4 regions of the Terribacillus sp. DMT04 genome follow, and region 4 is predicted to be linked to each of the others. Evidence: predicted binding sites of a transcription regulator. Region 4 holds the regulator's gene; each other region holds the start of a gene.
The links. Region 4 encodes LexA, which represses DNA repair genes until DNA is damaged. Its sites were predicted from a motif close to CGAACATATGTTCG; they were not measured.

Region 1: a site for LexA is predicted at 1,145-1,158, ahead of KS242_RS09165 (WYL domain-containing protein). Genes of this name have one in related genera too.
Region 2: a site for LexA is predicted at 1,888-1,901, ahead of uvrB (excinuclease ABC subunit UvrB). Genes of this name have one in related genera too.
Region 3: a site for LexA is predicted at 1,783-1,796, ahead of ruvA (Holliday junction branch migration protein RuvA). Genes of this name have one in related genera too.

The regions. Positions count from the first base shown of each region.
Region 1 is NZ_CP077639.1:1,733,805-1,736,965, forward strand. Features, by position in the region: gene KS242_RS09160 (YqcI/YcgG family protein) at 72-809, opposite strand; gene KS242_RS09165 (WYL domain-containing protein) at 883-1,101, opposite strand; gene KS242_RS09170 (YolD-like family protein) at 1,216-1,548, shown strand; gene KS242_RS09175 (L-cystine transporter) at 1,592-2,983, opposite strand.
Region 2 is NZ_CP077639.1:2,478,704-2,481,864, reverse strand. Features, by position in the region: gene KS242_RS13125 (peptide chain release factor 3) at 198-1,787, shown strand; gene uvrB (excinuclease ABC subunit UvrB) at 1,960-3,161, shown strand, end outside.
Region 3 is NZ_CP077639.1:2,057,418-2,060,578, forward strand. Features, by position in the region: gene KS242_RS10930 (DUF2905 domain-containing protein) at 1-109, opposite strand, end outside; gene ruvB (Holliday junction branch migration DNA helicase RuvB) at 106-1,107, opposite strand; gene ruvA (Holliday junction branch migration protein RuvA) at 1,120-1,734, opposite strand; gene KS242_RS10945 (BofC C-terminal domain-containing protein) at 2,024-2,509, opposite strand; gene KS242_RS10950 (hypothetical protein) at 2,675-2,884, shown strand; gene KS242_RS10955 (LysM peptidoglycan-binding domain-containing protein) at 2,924-3,161, opposite strand, start outside.
Region 4 is NZ_CP077639.1:1,590,754-1,593,914, reverse strand. Features, by position in the region: gene tkt (transketolase) at 1-22, opposite strand, end outside; gene KS242_RS08480 (DUF896 domain-containing protein) at 149-373, opposite strand; gene KS242_RS08475 (YneB family resolvase-like protein) at 416-1,075, opposite strand; gene lexA (transcriptional repressor LexA) at 1,369-1,998, shown strand; gene KS242_RS08465 (DUF2188 domain-containing protein) at 2,556-2,777, shown strand; gene KS242_RS08460 (hypothetical protein) at 2,826-3,008, opposite strand.

The sequences.
Region 1 (3,161 bases), 140 kb from region 4:
ACGAATTCCTCCTGCTATTATTCTAGCATGATTTGTTTAAGGGTGGTATGGGAAGAACCGCCAGGAAATTGCTAGTTCTGCTTTCTTCGGTGGAACGGACATTGTGCAGGTGAGGAATTGTCATCATGGAGGAAGTATTGTTTCCATTCCAGATTGTCTTTGTTACCGTAAGCATTCAAATCAGGATGAACATCGTTGGAATCATACGCGCGTATCCGTTGCCGAATTTTATTCTTTATCGCTGCTGCAGGCTTCGGCTTTGATTGAAACTCCTCCAACACCCATCTAGGTGTGATTGCTAGCATCATACACGGAAAGTTCCGGCTCTTTTTCACTATATGAGACGGTGTAGCGCAGTACATAAAATACTTTTCTTCTCCAAAGCAATACTCCCAAAGTATCTCTTTAGGATCTTCAGGAATTTGGTCAGGCCAGTCATTTGTATCATAGGCAGTCGCCTTGCTTAGCAGCTCCCAGAAGATTTGGAAATAAGCCGGAACATCCAACTGAAGCGCTTGCTGTTTTGCTGTATCAAAAAACACAATCAGGGAAGTATAAGAACCTAACTCTCTTGCACTCTTTCCATATGCCTCTAATAAACCGGCCAATTGTTTGGCCGCATCTTCTGTTGTTGGATCATCAGCAAAGCCATAGCGGAATTGGTCAAGCGCATGGCCTGCAGTTGCTGGAATACAAGGAAACTTACTTTCTTGATCAGATAGTTTGCTATGAAAGCTCTGGAGCATATCTTGCTGCCATAAGGTTAGCTCGTGATAGTCAGAATTGTGGATATCAAACAAGGTGGTCATCGCACGTTCTCCTTTTATCTGGTTATATCCCTAGTACAATATTCAGGAAGAAGTGCGGAGGTGATTATAGCTGTTAAGAAGAAATGCGCCACGAGGTTGTTTGTGGCTGCATGGCGAGAATCTGATCCAGTCGAAATGTGCGCTGCTGTTTTCGCAAATAACAATAACCAGTAACAGATGTTTCTGTTATACGATCTATCTGTATACGGCGTTTGGTTACCGATCCATCTTTTGCCATATAAATCATTATCACTTGCTGCTTCAAAAATTTTGCCACTGCGCTTTGTTTCATTTTAGATCCCTGCTTTCTGCTTATTATTTACTTGTATTATATACGAACAAATGTTCTTTGTCACTTGAAAAAGGAACACGCGTTCGTATATAATGAGAACAGGAGGAATGATGTATGGTGCATGATCGAGGAAAAATAAAATGGACATCCTTAATGCTGCCGGAGCATGTAGAGATGCTGCAGCAAATGGGGCGTGAAATTGGCATTGAAAAGGCGCCACTTTTAGATGAACAGCAACTGGAAGAGCTGGAACAAAAAGTCCGGCTGATTCAAATAGGAACAACAAAAGCACGTATTAGTTATAGCAGCGGCAGCAACGTAAATAAAGTCTCAGGTATTGTGACCGGGTTGAAACCAGCTGAACAATATCTGCTTCTTGATACGGCAGACCGTTTGTATCCTGTTCGTATTCCGTTTAATCAGCTAATCGATATCTCATTTCATTAAAAAATACCGCTCCCGGCTGGGAACGGCATATCAAAAAGTCAGTTTATACTGCAGTACTTTCAGAGGAAACATCATCTGAACGATATTTTTTTGTATCCAATTCTCCTAGAGAACGGCTTGTTACCAGGCCGGATACCATGGATCCGCTCACATTTACCGCTGTACGGCCCATATCTATAAGTGGCTCAATCGATATCAATACACCTGCTAAAGCTACTGGCAAGTTCATCGTGGAGAGAACAATTAAAGAAGCAAATGTTGCGCCCCCACCAACACCAGCTACACCGAACGAACTAATCATGACGACAAGTATGAGTGTGAAAAGGAAAGACGGCGACAAGGGATTAATACCTTGTGAAGGTGCAATCATGACAGCCAGCATAGCTGGATAAATGCCAGCGCAGCCATTCTGCCCAATTGTAATACCAAACGAAGCAGAGAAGTTCGCAATAGACTCTGGAACGCCCAGCTTATTCCGTTGTGCATCAACATTTAATGGTAACGTTCCTGCACTGGTGCGTGAAGTGAAGGCAAATGCCAGAACAGGCATAACTTTTTTCACATATTGTTTTGGACTAAGTCCCATAACAGTCAAAATAAGCAAATGAACCAGGAACATGGCAATCAGCGCCACATAAGAAGCAATAACAAACTTACCTAGTGTTGCGATGGCATTAAAATCACTTCCTGCAACTGTTCTGGCCATTAAAGCAAGTATCCCGTAGGGTGTAAGTCGTAATACGAGTGTTACAATACGCATCACAATACTGTGCAAGGACTCCACCGTTTTCTGGAAAAAATCAGCTTGTTCAGGATGTTTTCTTCTTACTCCCAAGTAAGCGACCCCAACAAATGCTGCAAAGATGACCACTGCTATTGTAGATGTTGGCCGAGCTCCAGTTAAGTCCTGGAATGGATTAGTTGGGAGGAACTCCAATATTTTCTGCGGCACTGTTGTACTCTGTACATCAGTTAAACGCTCTTCTAATTCCTGCCCCCTCGCTTCCTCGGCAGCACTTGTATTAACATCAATCGCTTTCAGGTCAAATCCGACAGCGGATGCAACACCGATAGCAGCTGCAATAGCTGTTGTTAAAAGCAATGTTCCAATTACCAGCCCGCTGATTTTACCCAGATTGGCGGACTTCTTCAATCTCGTAAACGCTGCAACGATAGAAATGAAGACAAGCGGCATAACAATCATTTGCAGAAGTTTAACATATCCGCTTCCCACAATTCCAAACCAATCGTTTGTCTGAGTAATCGTGTCGGAGGCAGGCTGATAGATTAATTGCAGAGCAACTCCAAATACTATCCCAAGCCCTAATCCGGTCAATACGCGTTTTGAAAAGGAAACATGTTTCTTTTGCATCCAATAGAGTACAAAAAGCAATCCTAATAAAACAACAATATTAATAGCTGTAAATAAGTCCAAACCAAATTCTCCTCTCCAAAATCAATAATCCCTATCAGTTAAGTATGAATTGAACCTTTTTTACAATAGCATGTTGGAAAGATTATGTAAATATTTTTTATTTACAAAAGATGCTCCTGCATGCAGCAGTAGCAGAATCTGCATACAAGCAAAAAGTGTCCAGCCTTGGCAGGGCTGG
Region 2 (3,161 bases), 890 kb from region 4:
TTATAGTAAAGCGTTTTCATTGTGCGGGTCAATAAAAAACCATCTAAGAGAAGATATTGCCTAAAGCAACTAATATTAGGTATAGTAGAGAAAGACTGATTTTTGAGCGGAAAGAAGGTTTAACGCAGTGTGATAAAAAACGCCCACGTTGATAGACACGCTCTACGAATGCTAACAGAACGGCAGGTAATGAACCGATGAAAATAAATGAAGAAGTACAAAAACGTAAGACTTTCGCAATTATATCCCACCCGGATGCCGGGAAGACGACACTGACTGAGAAGCTGCTCGTCTTTGGTAACCTTATTCGTTCGGCGGGTACTGTTAAAGGAAAGAAATCTGGTAAGTTCGCAACATCCGACTGGATGGAAATCGAGAAACAGCGTGGAATTTCCGTTACATCGTCTGTAATGAACTTCCCGTATAAAGATTATCAAGTGAATATCCTGGATACACCGGGACACGAAGATTTCAGTGAAGACACATACCGAACATTAACAGCAGTGGATAGTGTTGTTATGATTATTGATGCTACAAAGGGTATCGAAGCACAAACGCTGAAGCTGTTTAAAGTTTGTCGTATGCGCGGTATTCCAATTTTCACTTTCATCAATAAACTGGACCGTGAAGGCCGAGAGCCATTAGAGCTTTTGGAAGAGATTGAACAAGTACTAGATATCGAGACATATCCAATGAACTGGCCAGCAGGTATGGGCAAACGTTTCCTAGGTATCTTCGACCGTCATAACGAACAATTTGTCCGCTTTAACGGGAATGAAGAAGAAACGTATATTCCGTATGACGAACTGGATGACCCGGCTTATGCTGATTTGACTAATCAATCTGCCTTTGAAGACACAAAGGGAGAGCTGGAATTACTAGAAGAAGCTGGCGATCAATTCTCTCTCGACCGTGTACTTGCAGGGGAACAGACACCTGTATTCTTTGGCAGCGCCCTAGCGCCATTCGGCGTGCAGACTTTCTTTGACACATTTGTCAGCATGGCACCTTCTCCAGGAGGCCGCCGCACAACAGACGGAGTTGTATCACCGGATAAAGAAGAATTCTCAGGATTTATTTTCAAGATTCAAGCAAATATGAACCCGGCCCACCGTGACCGGATTGCTTTTCTGCGCGTTTGCTCAGGGAAGTTCGAACGAGGCATGAGCGTCCAGCTTGCACGTTCTACAAAACCGATTAAACTTTCGCAGTCACAGCAATTCGTTGCTTCTTCCCGTGATACAGTGGAAGAAGCTTTTGCTGGAGATATTATCGGGATATATGATCCGAACATTTACCGAATCGGAGATACACTGGTAGAAGGTAAAGCGAACTTTGAATTCGATGAGCTGCCGCAGTTCCCGCCGGAAGTATTTAAAAAGGTAACAGCGAAAAACGTGATGAAAGCAAAACAATTTAGAAAAGGAATTGAGCAGCTTGTGCAAGAAGGAGCGATTCAGTTGTTCCGCGGAAAACGTGATGACAGCTTCATCCTTGGCGCAGTTGGGGAGCTGCAGTACGAAGTATTCGAATATCGAATGAAAAACGAGTATAATGTAGAAGTAGTATTGGAATCCATGGGGGAACGCATCCCGCGCTGGCTGAAAGCTGAGCAAGTGGATGAACGCCTGTTCGACGAGCGCAGTTTGCTCGCGCAGGATCGTGAAGGGGAATACTTGGCATTGTTCAAGAATGATTTTGCCCTTCGCTGGTTCACGGATAAAAACCCGAAAGTTGATTTGATTGATCTGTTTGAGGTCAACCAATACGACCAAACTGCTAACTAATAGATAAAGCCGTCATTTTTGACGGCTTTTTGCTATCTGCTGTGTTTATGTTTCGGAGATTAGGTAAACATCTATACTAGCAGGTATACAGAATTTTAAACGAATGTTTGTTCGTATTTTTATATATTTTATGCTATCATATGAGTAATTAGAAGAACGGAGGAAATTGGCGTTGAAGGAAAATGAAACGTTTGAGTTAGTATCCAAATATAGCCCGCAAGGCGATCAGCCGCGGGCAATTGATCACTTAGTCGATGGTATTCACCAGCAAAAGCGCCACCAAACATTGCTTGGAGCGACAGGTACTGGTAAAACGTTCACGATTTCGAATATGGTGAAGGAAATAAACCGTCCGACACTTGTAATAGCCCATAACAAAACACTAGCAGGACAGCTGTACAGTGAGTTTAAAGAATTCTTTCCGAACAATGCTGTAGAGTATTTTGTAAGTTATTATGACTACTACCAGCCGGAAGCTTATGTACCGCAGACAGATACATTCATCGAGAAAGATGCCAGCATCAATGATGAGATTGATAAACTGCGCCACTCCGCCACATCTTCTCTTTTCGAGCGGAATGATGTGCTGATTGTAGCAAGTGTATCCTGCATCTATGGTTTAGGTTCCCCGGAGGAATATAAGAGCCAAGTTCTTTCTGTTCGTGTCGGGATGGAGAAAGACCGGGATGAACTGCTCCGCAACCTTGTTGATATCCAGTATGCAAGAAACGACATTGACTTCCAGCGTGGTACATTCCGCGTACGTGGAGATTCTGTCGAGGTTATTCCCGCTTCGAAAGAAGAACATTGCATTCGTTTTGAGTTCTTTGGTGATGAAATCGATCGCATTCGGGAAGTAGATGCGCTGACAGGCGAGATAATCGGCGACCGCGAACATGTTGCCATCTTCCCGGCTTCCCACTTCGTAACGCGTGAGGAGAACTTGAAAAAAGCGATTAGCAATATCGAGGAAGAACTCAAAGAACAGCTTGCTGTATTCAATGAGCAAGGCAAATTGCTCGAAGCACAGCGCTTAGAACAGCGTACAAACTATGACTTGGAAATGATGCGCGAGATGGGCTTTTGTTCTGGTATCGAGAACTATTCCCGTCATCTTACTTTCCGTGAAGCGGGAGCAACGCCGTACACATTACTGGACTTCTTCCCAGACGATTTCGTTGTAGTAGTTGATGAGTCTCATGTTACGCTGCCGCAAATCAGGGGAATGTTTAATGGTGACCAAGCCAGAAAGAAAGTGCTTGTGGACCATGGCTTCCGTCTGCCGTCAGCAATGGATAACCGTCCGCTGACATTCCCGGAATTTGAGAAGAAGACCGAACAGCTTGTGTACGTATCGGCAACACCGGGACCATA
Region 3 (3,161 bases), 470 kb from region 4:
CTTTCTTAAAAACGATATCTCCCGGCAGTTTGCCGATAAACGACATAACCAGGCCGATTAAAATACACACAACGCCTATAAGAATAAAGATTTTTCCAATGCCGGTCAAGCCTTTGGCACCTCGCGGTCGAAGTGGGCATAAGCAAGCGGCGTGACAATTCGCCCGCGCGGTGTACGCTGTATGAAGCCAATCTGCAGCAAATACGGCTCATAAACGTCTTCAATCGTCTGTGATTCTTCTCCGATAGTGGCGCTGATTGTATCCAGTCCGACCGGCCCGCCGCGGAAATGATCAATAATCGTTGTCAGCAGTTTGTGATCAATATGATCAAGTCCTTTGGCGTCCACTTGCAGCTTATTTAAAGCTATATGCGTTGTTTCCTTCGTAATATAATCTTCACCCTTTACTTGGGAGATATCGCGCACCCGTTTCAGCAGTCGATTTGCAATACGAGGTGTTCCTCTTGATCGTAATGCTACTTCAAGCGCAGCAGAAGGTTCAATTTCCACATCAAAAATGACCGCCGTCCGCTCCACAATACTAGCTAAATCTTCTGTTTGATAAAATTCCAGCCTGCTCAACACGCCGAAACGATCTCGTAACGGTGCTGATAAAAGGCCTGCACGTGTTGTTGCCCCAACCAATGTAAATGGCGGAAGATCAAGACGGACACTGCGGGCACTCGGCCCTGTGCCAATGACAATATCCAGGCAGAAGTCTTCCATAGCCGGATAAAGAATTTCCTCAACCGCACGCGGCAGCCGGTGAATCTCATCAATAAACAGCACATCACCAGCTTCCAGTGAGCTGAGTATCGCGGCAAGGTCTCCTGCCTTCTCAATGGCTGGTCCGCTTGTCGTTCGAAACGACACACCCATTTCATTCGCAATGATGGATGCCATCGTCGTTTTACCTAAACCTGGCGGCCCATACAGCAGCACATGATCCAGCGGTTCGTCACGCATCTTGGCAGCTTCAATAAAGATGGCTAAATTTTCTTTTGCCTTATGCTGCCCAATATATTGCTTGAGTGTAGTCGGGCGCAAACTCAACTCGATTACTTCGTCTTCTTGCTTCAATTCGTTCGTAATCATGCGATCTTCCATCTTCGCACTCCTTTATTTCTTTTGACTTAACAAAGCCAAACCTTTCTTTATTAAATAATCGGCACTATCGCTGTCTTCTTTCTTAAGCTGCGGCAAGACCGCTTTAATTTCGCGATCCTGATAACCAAGTGCGCGCATGGCGTCTTCGGCATCTTCTAGTGCAGCACGTTTCTGGGATGTATTGCTCTCCGTTCCTGCCGATGCTTCAATCGCAGTGAGTGAGACCATATAGACGAGCTTACCTTTCAAATCGAGCACCATTTGACGGGCCGTCTTCTTTCCTACACCAGGGAAACTGGTCAGGAACTTATCGTCTTCCCGCTCAATGGCTGCCACAAATTCCTCCACGTTTACGCCAGCAAGAATTTGCAACGCGTTTTTCGGCCCTATTCCTGATACACCAAGCAATTTTTGAAATAAAAACTTATCTTCTGTATTTTTAAATCCGAACAACGTTTGCGCATCTTCGCGTACATAGTGGTATGTATGAACAAGCGCCTCCTTGCCTTCTTCCATTTGAAATTGGAAAGGGTTCGGACAGATAATTTCATAACCGACACCGTGGGCTTCCACGAGTACTGCTTCCTCTGTAATTCCTGTGATATTACCTTTTATATACGCTATCATCCTGCTTCTCTCCTACCTGCTACAATAACTTGTTACTAGTTTACCACACAAGCGTATGTTCGTATAAGGCTTAAAGCGAAAAACAGGACCGGACAGGTACCAATAACTGTTGTATGCTGCTTCCGAATAACTTCATAATTGGATAGGACATTTTTGCATCATTCAAAGCACCAATCGAACGCTTAGCAGGCGGCAGTTACAAGATGCAATGCATATAAAACAATCCGAACTAATGCCAATTCTATTTAAAGAATTTTCATAGCTCGGATTTTACTTAGGTTATTTATTTCTAACTTGGCAATGCTTTTAACTCATTTTTGGATCGAAAGGCTTCTAGAACTTCTTCATAAACTTCTTTCGATTGAATTCTTATTCCTTCTTCCAGTTGTTTTGCCTGATGGCTTTCCAGTTTTCCTTTATTGATTTGATAAAATGATTGGATAGCTTGCTGATCTATTGGACGTCCCTCAAAAATGGTTAACTTACCTTTGTATATTCCAAAATAGCCATCTTTTTTAAGCGAAGGAGAAATATCCATCACATCCTGTTTTAAGACAACTTGTCCCTCTTTCTGAGTAACTAACTGCCAATCATGGTAGGTCGACCAGAAATCCTCCATGGCATAAATCTTCTCCAGATGGGTGACGACGGTCTCGTTGCCGTCAATATAATGCCGCTTTAAAACGACCTCTACTTCAACCGGATCCGCAGCCTCAGCTGTCAAACTCGGAAAAATAATTAAGAAAAGACCGCAAATGGCAAGTAAACGTCTCATTATCTTCCACCCCTATTCCGTTTCTTTTTCTCTATTTTCACCTAAAAGCAGGTTACTATCCGCTTTTTTTCAAAAAAAATTCACAAAGACCCACACTTTTTTGGTTTAACTTACGATTATATGTGGTATAGAAAAAGACAGATAATCATGAAGGCGGGGATAGATTTGAGAAACACTGCGCAGCAAAAGTACCTTCACTACGTGGAAGCGAAGAGCGAGGCGAACATGGCGAGCATTTTCTCAGAAGAAAAAGCGACCCTGATACTTAGGAATCATATTCAGCATGCCGGACTGTCAAAAGCAGAAGTATCCGCTTTGGAAGATAAGTACCGTCAGGATATGCACCGCATTTTCGAGGAACATGGTATATTATAAATTCAAAGCCCCTTCAAAATGGAAGGGGCTTTTTTGATATTATTTATCTTCTTGCTCATCGCCCGGTAAATCTTGCGCCGGAGATGGTTCATAGAAATCATTGCGCGCTGGCTCCACGCCATAGGGGTTTTGATAATCTGGCTGCGCAAATTGAGGTCCTGCAGGAAAAGGAATTGCCGGTCCGCAACAGGAACGAATAGGCGCATTCGGGTACGGCAGCGCCATATGCTGAGGCGGAACTGGCTGTTGGCCTTGCATGTTCCAATTTCCTTGCATT
Region 4 (3,161 bases):
GCAATTCTGTTGTATGAACCATGTGAACATCCCTTTCACTTAACTTATTATGTACTCTTGTTCATCCTATACTGAAATCGCTTAATAAACAAGGATTTATAATAGAAAAAAGAAGGAAAGGCTGTACACAATGTCAGCCATTTCCTTCTTATTCTTCATCACGCAGCTTTTTTACTTTCTCTGGTGTAACATCGTTGCCTTCACGGTCCACGACTGTCATTGTCTTAAATTGATTCTTAAAAGAAGAGCGAACATTCTTCAAGTATTCTTGTCTTAGTTCTTTCTGCTCTTTCTGTTCCCCTAAAGAGAGACCTTCTGTTTTTGCTTTATGTGCTAACGCATTGATGCGCGCCAATTTGTCTTTGGATATCATATGTGTATGCTCCTTTAAGCATTAAAGTTAACATAAACTATGTTACCTGCTAGTGTCGTCTGTTTCAAGCGAAACATACTCCTGGTACCTTCTATGTACGGTCGCTTTTGAAACGGCAAACCCCATCCCCCGCAGAACAGAGCTGATTTCATGGAACGTCAGCTTGTTGTTACGCAGCCGTACAACTTCTTCAATCGGGAATTCAATTCGTTCTCTGCCAGGTGCAGCTTGCTGATTACTCAGATTCTTACTCGGATCATAACCGCCGGCAATGGCGCGCCGCATGCCTCTTTTAATTTTCATATTGTGAATCTTCCGCTGGTATTCTTCTACAATTCCTACGATTCGAAGTACCATACCATCCGATTCTGACAGCTGAAATTCGCCTTGCTGATTTAATGTATAGACCATTACCTCCAGCTTCTGGAGGTGGTGGAACAGAGCAATCTTCGTATTCCCCCTGCCCAGTCGTGTTTCATCCTGGATTAAAAGGCAATCTGCTTCTCCAGCCGTAAATAAATCTAGCATCTTAAAAATACCGGGCCGTTCAATCTCGTATCCGCTCTGTTTTTCTTCGATGATATCGATGACCTCAATATTAGATGTGGCAGCAAGACTGATAAGCTCCTCACGCTGCCGTTCAATCGAGCTAGCCTGCTCGTCTTTTTCTGTACTAACTCTGCAATAGATAACTGCTTTCATTGGTGTATCCTCTCATTCAGCTAATTAAACACTCATCACAAGTGTAAAGTATAGGAAGAAAAGCGTGAAGCCGAATAATACATAATAGAACAAATCAGATTTTGATAGTTTCTTTAACATAGTAGATTCCTCCAAATAAAATAGATATTTAGGAACAAGCGTTCTTATCGTTAATTCCATTATATACGAACACAGGTTCTAGTCAAGGGGTTTTTTCGAACGGATGTTTGTATATTGAAATCTATCATGATATAATGTATGTAATAAAAATATATGCACGGGGTGTTCGATACATGATGAAACTATCGAAAAGACAGGAAGCAATTTTAGCTTACATAAAAGAGCAAGTTCTAGATAAAGGCTATCCGCCATCCGTTAGAGAAATCGGTGAGGCAGTCGGGCTGGCATCCAGCTCCACCGTACACGGCCATCTTTCCCGCTTGGAGAAAAAAGGACTTATCCGCCGGGACCCAACGAAGCCCAGAGCTATTGAAGTTCTCTCGCTTGAGAGCGGGGATCAGACAGATATTCCTCACGGTGAACCGAACTATGCGCCAGTAATTGGTAAAGTCACTGCTGGTATTCCTATTACAGCAGTGGAGAATATTGAAGAGTATGTGCCGGTCCCGAATCATCTCGTCGGCCCGGATGATAATATCTTCGTCTTAGTCGTAGTTGGAGAAAGTATGATTGAAGCAGGCATATTAGATGGCGACATGGTTATTGTGAAGCAGCAGCAGACTGCTCAAAACGGCGAAATTGTTGTGGCAATGACAGAGGACAATGAAGCAACTGTAAAACGTTTCTTCAAAGAAGAGAACCAAATCCGCCTGCAGCCGGAGAACAGTACAATGGATCCTATTATTCTTTCTAATGTAAGTATTCTCGGTAAAGTAATCGGCCTATACCGTTCTATTCAGTAGAATCGGTTTCGGCCGATTTTTTTCATAAATTTTACATACTTTCTAGCAATTTTCGACACACTTTTTGGGTATATTAGAATATGATTTAATAACCAAATGTTAGAAAGAAGGTGGAATCGTGAAGCTGATTTACAAGTTAGTTTGCAAAATAAGAGGCCGCCACAAGATTGATAGTGTTTCTGATACATGTAAATGCGGATACACACGAAGCTACCGCAAAAATGAGCATAATACGGATGATTATTATCTTAAAGAAAGATAAAATAGCTGTGTAAATGAAGAGGAGCTTACCTACCAGGCAAGCTCCTCTTCTTTGCTATTCGCTAGTTTCATTTCGGTGCGGAGTGCGCTTAGCAGTATTCCTGGCGTCACCTTCCAAAAGCTGTTTTCCAAAGCTCCTTTTGCTATGCTCTTATTTTTCATAAAGCAAGTAACTCATGCCCTTTTAGCTATGTCGTTGATAAATACATCATGGTAGTCCTTAGAGATTTATTTCTGCATGTAAAAGAGGAATTCAATTGATGCATTGGTGGTATACAACTAGTGGAGGTGAAAATATGGCGAATTATCATACTACACCTGATGGGAACGGCAATTGGCAGGTGAAAAAAGAAGGTGCGAAAAGAGCATCTGCTCATTTTGATACGCAAAAGGAAGCCATGAGTTACGGGAAAGAAGCCGCGAAGAAAGGAGAAGGAGAGCATTTCATCCACGGAAAAGACGGAAAAATAAGAGAACGCGACTCTTATGGCAACGACCCATTTCCACCGAGAGGCTAATCCAGAGGGAACGCAGTAGCTTTTTGCGTTCCCTCTCTACTGAACCAGTCAATTGTCATTCACGATAAATGAGAGAATCATCGCACCCAGCGCAACACACAAAGCAACTATTTTAAGTATATCTATGTAATCAGGGTGTATCTCCGTTAAAAATGATAAAAGTACAGACAGCAGCAGTGACCCCATCATGATGGATAATGCCAGTACCTGAAGAAACTTCCTTTTGTTCATTATTTTGCATCCTTTCTAATAAAGATTGCATGCTGCTAATGCTGTAACTTTGCTAGAAATCCGAGCAGGACTCGACTTTCCTATCACCTTTGCTTCTGAATCAACAATTTCAATTACCTTTTTGACAAATGACATAGTATCAGTATCCAACTT